DNA from 2 places in the Monashia sp. HAY1-11D genome. Region 2 is predicted to be linked to the other one. Evidence: predicted binding sites of a transcription regulator. Region 2 holds the regulator's gene; the other holds the start of a gene.

Region 1 (4,407 bases), 780 kb from region 2:
GCAGCGCTCGACGCGCTGCCCGGCGTCGTCGAGGCGGTGCGGCACTCTGGTTCACGGATGCCGATCGTGTTCGACAGTGGGATCCGCTGCGGCGCAGACGCTTTCGTCGCGCTTGCGCTGGGAGCCAACGCGGTCGGCGTCGGGCGTCCGCACGTCTACGGCCTGGCCTTGGCCGGTGCTGCCGGGGTCGCCGAGGTGCTGCGCAACCTGCGCGCCGAGCTCGACCTCCAGCTGGCCCTTTCGGGCCGCACCTCGGTGGTCGGGCTGATGCCCGAGGACCTCGTCCGCGCCACCTGACCCGCGTCGCCCGTCGTCCGCCGACGCGGCGCTCGCGCGAACCCGCTGGTGGACCGACGCGTTCGCTCACCCACACCGTCGCGTCGAACCGGTCCGGATGGTCGGCCCGTGGATCTCGGTCGACGTGCGGGGCCGTCACAGGGAGGATCGGGGCATGCCAGCGCTCGACCACCTGACGAAGGACGCCTTCCCCAAGTCCGCCAAGTACGACGCCATGTGGCTCGTCGACCTCGACATGGGGCCGCACCCGCTCTGGCTGCTCGAGGACCTCGCGGCCGACCTCGAGCTGCGCCCGGGCATGCGCGTCCTCGACCTGGGGTCGGGCCTCGGTGCGACGTCGGTGTTCCTCGCCAAGGAGTACGGCGTGCACGTGGTCGCCGCCGACCTCTGGGTCGACCCGAGCGAGGCCGGTGCCGTCTTCGACAAGGAAGGCGTGGCGGACCGAGTCCTGCCGGTGCGCGTCGACGCCCACCAGCTGCCCTTCGGCCGTGGCACGTTCGACGCCGTCGTCAGCATCGACGCGTGGGAGTACTTCGGTACCGGTGACCACTACCCGCCGTACGTGGCCAGGTTCCTGCGCCCGGGAGGGCAGCTCGGCGTCGCCACGCCGGCCCTGACCACCGAGGTGCGCGAGCTCGGCGAGATCCCGGACCACCTCGACCGTGTCGTCGGGGCCGAGACCGCCGCGTGGCACACCGCGGAGTGGCTGCGCAGCCAGTGGGAGTTCAGCCGCGCCTTCACCTCGGTGACGGCACGCAGCCAGCCGGAGGGGTGCGCCAACTGGCTGCTCTGGGAGCGGGCCGTCAACGAGCTCAAGGGCCAGGCCACCTCACCCGTGCAACAGATGCTCGAGGCCGACGGGGGCGCCTTCGTCACCTTCGCACTCGTCACCGGGAGGGTCGCATGAGCAGCGACGACCGGCTGGCCGGCGGCAGCGGCGGCACCGACGACCGGGCGGGCGGCGGGAGCGCGGGTGGCGCGGGTGGCGCGGGTGGCGCGGGTGGCGTGGGTGCGGGCCGCGCGAGCGCGCGTGGCGTGGGCGCCGGGTCGAGAGTCACCGGCGCCGACCTCGTCCACCTGCGGCGGGCCGTCGAGCTCGCCCGTCTCGCGCTCGAGCGCGGCGACGAGCCGTTCGGCTCGGTCCTCGTGTCGGGTGAGGGCAAGGTGCTCTTCGAGGACCACAACCACGTCGTCGAGCTCGACGAGACCCAGCACCCCGAGCTCGCCATCGCCCGGTGGGCCGGTGCCCGGCTGACGCCGCCGGAGCGGGCCGCCGCGACGGTCTACACCTCGGGCGAGCACTGCGCGATGTGCTCGGCTGCGCACGGTTGGGTGGGGCTGGGTCGGATCGTCTACGCCGCGAGCACCGAGCAGCTCGTGCGGTGGCGCGTCGTGGGGCGCCTCGCCCTCGCGGGTCCGGGCCCTGGCGATCACCGACGTCGTGCCGGGCGCCGTCGTCGCGGGCCCGGTGCCCGAGCTGGAGGACGAGGTCCGCGACCTGCACGAGCGGTTCGCGCGCCGGCACCCGCCGAGCTGACGCGTCGATGCCCTGCGCCTACGCCCGCCACAACCGCGCCACGGCGGACTTCCCGGGCGGATGAGCCACGACTCCCCGCCACAACGGCGCCACGGCGCACTTCCCGGGCGGATGAGGCCATGACTCCCCGCCACAACCGCGCCACGGCGCACCTCCACGGCCGATGCAGCACAACCTCGTCCCCAAACAACCGCGCCACGGCGGAGTTGTGAAAGGGCCGCCCGTGAGGGCTGTGGAGAGCGGCCGCGCGCCGACGCGGTCAACGGGCAGGCTCTCGGCATGGCGACCCCTGACCGGCAGACGTCGGTGCTCCTCCGGTCCGACGCGATCGGGGCCGGAGTCACGGATGGCAGACTGAGGCGCAGCCACCAGCCGGTCTTCCGCGGGGTGTATGTCGTGCGCGAGGCGGAGCCGACGACGAGGGCGCGGATCGAGGCGGCCCTTGCCGTCGTCACCCCGGGCAGCTACGTCTCGAAGGACATCTACTCCACCCCGGCGCGCACACTCGGCCGCGTCACCAAGGCGATGCGCTCCGTGGGGATGCCGTTGCCGCGGCTGCGCGAGGACTGGCGTCGCCACTTCCCGAGCCGGCCCGGCGACGTGACATCAGCCGGAGGACTCGAGACCGAGAACTTCGCCACGGCGCAGCTCTGAGGCCACCGGGACGCCAAGACGGCGGGGAACCGCGCCATGGCGCGGTCGCGTTGGCCGGCCTCGGGTGGCGTCGGTTTGCGGAGGGTGCGCGGGCCCGGTTCGTCGGAGTGTGCGTGGACAGCGGGGTGCGGATGCGGCGCGGGTATGGGACTGGTGTGTTCCGCCCATGGCGAACAGGCTCGGAACCTGAGCCCAACCGACTCAGGATGGGGAACAGGACCCGAGGCCGCCGCGTTGGTCGGGTTGTGCTCGCTGACAGCGGGCACGGATAGCATCGAGATGTCTCTCGATCAGTCAGGAGAAGAACATGTTCGAACGGTTCACCGACAGGGCCCGGAGGGTGGTTGTCCTCGCGCAGGAGGAAGCGCGTCTGCTCAACCACAACTACATCGGGACCGAGCACATCCTCCTGGGTCTGATCCACGAAGGCGAAGGCGTCGCCGCGAAGGCCCTCGAATCGCTCGACATCTCGCTCGAAGCGGTCCGGGCCCAGGTCCAGGAGATCATCGGCCAGGGGCAGCAGGCCCCGACCGGCCACATCCCCTTCACGCCCCGCGCGAAGAAGGTTCTCGAGTACTCGCTCCGCGAGGCACTCCAGCTCGGCCACAGCTACATCGGCACCGAGCACATCCTCCTCGGCCTCATCCGTGAGGGCGAGGGCGTCGCAGCCCAGGTCCTCGTCAAGCTCGGAGCCGAGCTGAACAAGGTGCGCCAGCAGGTCATCCAGCTGCTGTCGGGCTACCAGGGCGGTCAGAGCGGCGAGAAGACCGGTGCCGGCGTCGGCCAGGCCCAGGGCGAGGGCACCCCGGCGGGGTCGCTCGTGCTGGACCAGTTCGGCCGCAACCTCACCCAGGCCGCCCGCGAGGGCAAGCTCGACCCGGTCATCGGGCGCGAGAAGGAGATCGAGCGGGTCATGCAGGTGCTGTCCCGCCGCACGAAGAACAACCCGGTCCTCATCGGTGAGCCCGGCGTCGGCAAGACCGCCGTCGTGGAGGGCCTGGCCCAGGACATCGTCAAGGGCGAGGTCCCGGAGACCCTCAAGGACAAGCAGCTCTACACCCTCGACCTCGGCTCGCTCGTCGCGGGCAGCCGCTACCGCGGTGACTTCGAGGAGCGGCTGAAGAAGGTCCTCAAGGAGATCCGCACCCGCGGCGACATCATCATCTTCATCGACGAGATCCACACCCTCGTCGGTGCCGGTGCGGCCGAGGGTGCCATCGACGCCGCGAGCATCCTCAAGCCGATGCTGGCGCGCGGTGAGCTGCAGACGATCGGCGCGACGACGCTCGACGAGTACCGCAAGCACATCGAGAAGGACTCGGCGCTCGAGCGGCGCTTCCAGCCGATCCAGGTCCAGGAGCCGACGCTGCCGCACGCCATCGAGATCCTCAAGGGCCTGCGCGACCGCTACGAGGCCCACCACCGGGTCACCATCACCGACGGCGCGCTCGTCGCGGCGGCGAACATGGCCGACCGCTACATCAACGACCGCTTCCTGCCCGACAAGGCCATCGACCTCATCGACGAGGCGGGCGCGCGCCTGCGCATCCGCCGGATGACGGCCCCGCCGGACCTGCGCGACTTCGACGAGAAGATCGCCGCGCTCGTCCGCGAGAAGGAGTCGGCCATCGACGGCCAGGACTTCGAGCGTGCGGCGCGCGTCCGCGACGACGAGAAGCGCCTGCGCCAGGAGAAGGCCGCCCGTGAGGCGCAGTGGAAGTCCGGTGACATGGACGTCGTCGCCGAGGTCGACGAGGAGCTCATCGCCGAGGTCCTTGCCGCCAGCACCGGCATCCCGGTGTTCAAGCTGACGGAGGAGGAGTCGAGCCGGCTGCTCCACATGGAGGACGAGCTGCACAAGCGCATCGTCGGCATGGACGACGCCGTCAAGGCGCTGTCGCAGGCGATCCGGCGCACAC
Region 2 (4,407 bases):
CATGGGCCAGGCGGTCTACGCGTCGGAGCAGGCGAGCGCCGCCTCGGCCGGCGCGGCGGGCTCCGACGGCACGGGTCCGACCGGCGGCCAGTCCGGTCCGACGGGCTCCGGTGCGGCCGACGACGACGTGGTGGACGCCGAGGTCGTCGACGAGGACGAGGCAAGGGAAGCCAAGTGACCGAGTCCAACAGCACCCCGAACCCCGAGACCGAGGCCGTGCGGCCCGGCGCCGGTGGCCCCGAGGTGACGGACGCGCAGGGTGCCGGCGGCCAGGCCGCCGGCACCCCCGGCACCGGTGGCGCCTCCGGCGCCGCCGGTGCGGCCGGCGCCGGTGCGGCCGACTCCGGTTCGCGGGGCCACCACTCGTACTACGAGGGTGGTCCGGGCGCGTCGTCCGAGCCCGGCGGGGACGACGAGTTCGACCACGGAGCGGGCACCGAGCGCGCCGACGAGCGTGAGGCGCTGGAGCAGGAGGACGCGCTCGCCGCGTCCTACCTCGCCGACCTCCAGCGGCTGCAGGCCGAGTACGTCAACTACAAGAAGCGTGTCGACCGCGACCGCGACGTCATCCGCACGACCGCCGTGGGCAGCGTCGTCGAGTCGCTGCTGCCGGTCCTCGACGACATCCACATGGCGCGGCAGGCCGGCGACCTCGCCAGCGGCCCGTTCGCGGCCATCGCCGACAAGCTCGAGGCGGTCCTCGGTCGGTACGGCGTCGAGCGCCTCGGCGAGGCCGGCCAGGAGTTCGACCCGACGGTGCACGAGGCGCTCATGCACGTCGAGGCCGAGCTGCCCGACGGCGCGTCGGGCACGACCGTCGTGCAGGTGCTCCAGCCCGGCTACCGCATCGGGGACCGGGTCGTCCGCGCGGCGCGGGTGTCGGTTGCCGACCCCGCGTGAGCGCCACACCGCGCCGAGGCCCCACGCGTCGGCCGGCATCCGTGATGATGTGAGGACCGCAGGTCCCACCGAGCAGCCGCAGGAGGAGAGGCAGGTGCGCCATGGCTAGCCAGGACTGGTTCGAGAAGGACTTCTACGCGATCCTCGGCGTGCCCCAGGACGCCGACGCGGCCGCGGTCAAGAAGGCCTACCGCAAGCTGGCCCGCGACCTGCACCCGGACCACAACGTCGGCGACACCCGCGCCGAGGAGCGCTTCAAGGAGATCGGGGAGGCGTACGCCGTCCTGTCCGACCCCGAGCAGCGCCGCGAGTACGACGCCATCCGCGCCATGTCGCACGGGGGTGCTCGCTTCACCGCGGGCGGTCCCGGCGGCGGGGGCGCCGGCTTCGAGGACATCTTCTCGGCGTTCGGCGGTGCGGCCGGTCCCGGCGGCACCCGTGTCCGCTTCGGCGGCGGGGGTGCGGGTGCCGGCCAGCCGAACCTCGAGGACATCCTCGGCCAGATGTTCGGTGGCGCGGGTCCGGGTGGTGCCGGCGGCTTCGGCCAGCAGTACGGCGGGTACGGCGCGACGGCCGGTCCGCGGCCGGGCGCCGACGTCCAGGCCTCGACGACGATCGGCTTCCGCGACGCGGTGGAGGGCTCCACGGTGACGCTCTCCTCGCCCGACCTCGGCCGCATCACGGCGCGGATCCCTCCGGGCGTCAAGGACGGCCAGAAGATCCGCCTCCGGGGCAAGGGGCGCCAGGGCGAGGCCGGCGGGCCTGCGGGCGACCTCATCCTCGCCGTCTCCGTCGACAAGCACCCGGTCTTCGGCCGCGACGGCGACGACCTCACCGTCGACCTGCCCGTCACCTTCGCCGAGGCGGCGCTCGGGGCCACGGTCCCCGTGCCGACCCTCGACGGTGGGCAGGTCAAGGTGCGCATCGCGCCCGGCACGCCGAGCGGCCGGGTCCTGCGCGTCAAGGGCCGTGGCGTCCGCCGCGGCGAGCACACCGGCGACCTGCTCGCGAAGGTCCAGGTCGTCGTGCCGCAGCGCCTGACCGACGAGGCTCGCGCGGCGATCGAGACCATGGCCGCGGCCGAGGACGGCCACGACCCGAGGGCCGACCTGTTCCGCCGAGCGCGGGCCTGAGGCCGGCCGGCGACGAGAACGAGGAAGGGAGTGCCGACGATGTCACGCAGGAGCGCGCGCCCCGCCGGGCACGACGACGACGCGCCCGTCTTCGTCATCTCCGTCGCCGCCGAGCTGGCCGGCATGCACGCGCAGACGCTGCGCCAGTACGACCGCCTCGGCCTCGTCACGCCGTCGCGCACCCGCGGGGGCGGGCGGCGCTACAGCACCCGCGACGTCGAGCTGCTCCGTGAGGTGCAGCGGCTGTCGCAGGAGGGCGTGTCGCTCGCGGGCATCCAGCGCATCCTCGACCTCGAGAACCACGTCACGGCGCTGCGGTCGCGGGTCGAGGAGCTCGCCGCCGAGCTCGAGCAGACCCAGGCCGCGCTCCACGCGAGCGCGCGCTTCTTCGCCGTCGGGCCGCGCGGGGACGCCGTCCCGCTGCGGCCCGGCCAGCGCCCGCCGCGCACCCCCGCGTCGCAGGCCCTGGTCGTCTGGCGCCCGGAGCGCTGACCAGCCGCCTCGCGCACGTCGTTTGGCAACGCACGGCGCAGGTGCGAGGATGACCGGGCCTCCAGCCGTGTGGGCGCGCACTGCACCCTGCCCACGTGGAGGTCTTCCTGTTGTCCCAGCCGCACGCCCCGATGACGCCGGATGGCGGGCTCGACCGGTCCTCCACCCTCGCGGCACCCGGGCGCAGCCACCGGCTCGCCCTGCCGGACACCGAGATCGGCCGCCTCATGGCCACCACCGACTGGGCGGCCACCGGCCTCGGTCCCGTGGACGACTGGCCGGCCGAGTCGTCGCGGTCGTGGACACCGCGCTCGCACAGCGCTTCCCCATGCTCGTGTGCTGGGGTCCCGAGCTGCTCATGGTCTACAACGACGCCTACCGGGTGCTGCTCGGTGAGGCGAAGCACCCCGCCGCGCTCGGCCTGCCGGTGCGGGACGTGTGGCCGGAGGTGTGGGACCAGATCGCGCCGCGGCTGGCCGAGGTGGCGCGCACCCGCGTCCCCTCCTGGGACGAGGACCAGCTGCTCGTCGTCGACCGGAACGGCTTCCTCGAGGAGGCCTACTTCACGTGGTCCTACAGCGTCGTCACCGGACCGGACGGCGAGGTGGCCGGCGTCCTCGACATCGCCACCGAGACCACCGGCAAGGTGCTGGCCGAGCGCCGCGCCTCGGTCGTGTCACGGCTGGGGGCGGCCCTTGCCGGTGCGGCCACCGCCGAGGACGTCGAGCGTCTCGCGCTCGAGATCATGCGTGAGAACGTCGAGGACCACGCGTCGGTCGGGCTCATCGAGGGCCCGGTAGACGGCACGAGCGCGCCGGACCCGGGCGTCCACGTCGTGCCGGTCGTCGAGCCCGGCCGGAGGCGGGCCAGCGCCTCGCTCGTCGTCACCGCCAACCTCCGGCGGCCTTGGGACGAGCAGCTGCAGGCCTACGTCGAGCTGTGCGCGTCGCACGTCGCCGCCGCGCTCGCGGGCGTGCGCCGTCTCGACGCCGGGCGGCACCGCGTGGAGGCGCTCGCCGAGCTCGACACCGCCAAGACCGCCTTCTTCGCCAACATCAGCCACGAGCTGCGCACGCCGCTGACGCTCATAGCCGGGCCGGTCGAGGACGCGCTCGGCGAGCCCGGTCTGCCGGCGGCGGTGCGCTCACACCTCGAGCTCGTCGAGCGCAACACCGACCGGCTGAAGGTCCTCGTCGACCAGCTGCTCGACCTGACCCGCATGGACGCCGGGCGGGTCGAGCCGCACCGCGTCGAGACCGACGTCGCCGAGCTCGTCCGGGGGCTGGCCGCGAGCTTCCGTCCGGCCGTGCACCGCGTGGGCCTGACCTTCACGACCGACATCCCCGACCTCGGCCGGTCTGCGTGGGTCGACCGGGACATGGTCGAGCGCATCGTGCTCAACCTGCTGTCCAACGCGTTGAAGTACACGCCCGCCGGCGGCGTGCAGGTCACCCTGCACGAGCTTCCCGAGGGCTTCGAGGTGCTGGTCACCGACTCCGGCATCGGCATCCCGACCGACGACCTCGCCACCGTCTTCGAGCGGTTCCGGCAGCTGCCCCGCACCGACGGCATCCGGTCGCGCGAGGGCGCCGGCATCGGCCTGTTCCTCGTGCGCCAGCTCGCTGAGCTGCACGGCGGCGACGCCTGGGTCGACTCGGTCGAGGGCATGGGCAGCACCTTCGGCGTCTACCTCCCCTGGGGTCGGCCGCCCGCGGGCTCCCCGCCGGCGAGCCCCTCGATCACGCCGCGCACCGTCGAGTCCTTCCTGGCCGAGGCGCACGGCTGGGACGCCGGCGCCGACGCCGTGGCGTCGGCCCCGGACGGCGTCGACACCGCGGACGACGCCGACCCCGACCCCGGCCCCGGCGCCCGCCGGCCGGCG

What was found. Region 2 encodes HspR, which represses chaperone genes until heat shock. Its sites were predicted from a motif close to AAGTTGAGTCNNNNNGACTCAACTT; they were not measured.
Region 1: the regulator HspR is predicted to act here: its motif matches at 2,672-2,696, upstream of AC1VM9_RS02175 (ATP-dependent Clp protease ATP-binding subunit).

Annotation. Positions count from the first base shown of each region.
Region 1 is NZ_CP200320.1:493,440-497,846, forward strand. Features, by position in the region: gene AC1VM9_RS02155 (alpha-hydroxy-acid oxidizing protein) at 1-297, shown strand, start outside; gene AC1VM9_RS02160 (SAM-dependent methyltransferase) at 452-1,204, shown strand; partial or broken gene AC1VM9_RS02165 (nucleoside deaminase) at 1,333-1,834, shown strand; gene AC1VM9_RS02170 (hypothetical protein) at 2,114-2,488, shown strand; gene AC1VM9_RS02175 (ATP-dependent Clp protease ATP-binding subunit) at 2,796-4,407, shown strand, end outside.
Region 2 is NZ_CP200320.1:1,270,228-1,274,634, reverse strand. Features, by position in the region: gene dnaK (molecular chaperone DnaK) at 1-178, shown strand, start outside; gene AC1VM9_RS05930 (nucleotide exchange factor GrpE) at 175-900, shown strand; gene AC1VM9_RS05925 (DnaJ C-terminal domain-containing protein) at 1,002-2,033, shown strand; gene AC1VM9_RS05920 (heat shock protein transcriptional repressor HspR) at 2,073-2,525, shown strand; gene AC1VM9_RS05915 (ATP-binding protein) at 2,824-4,407, shown strand, end outside.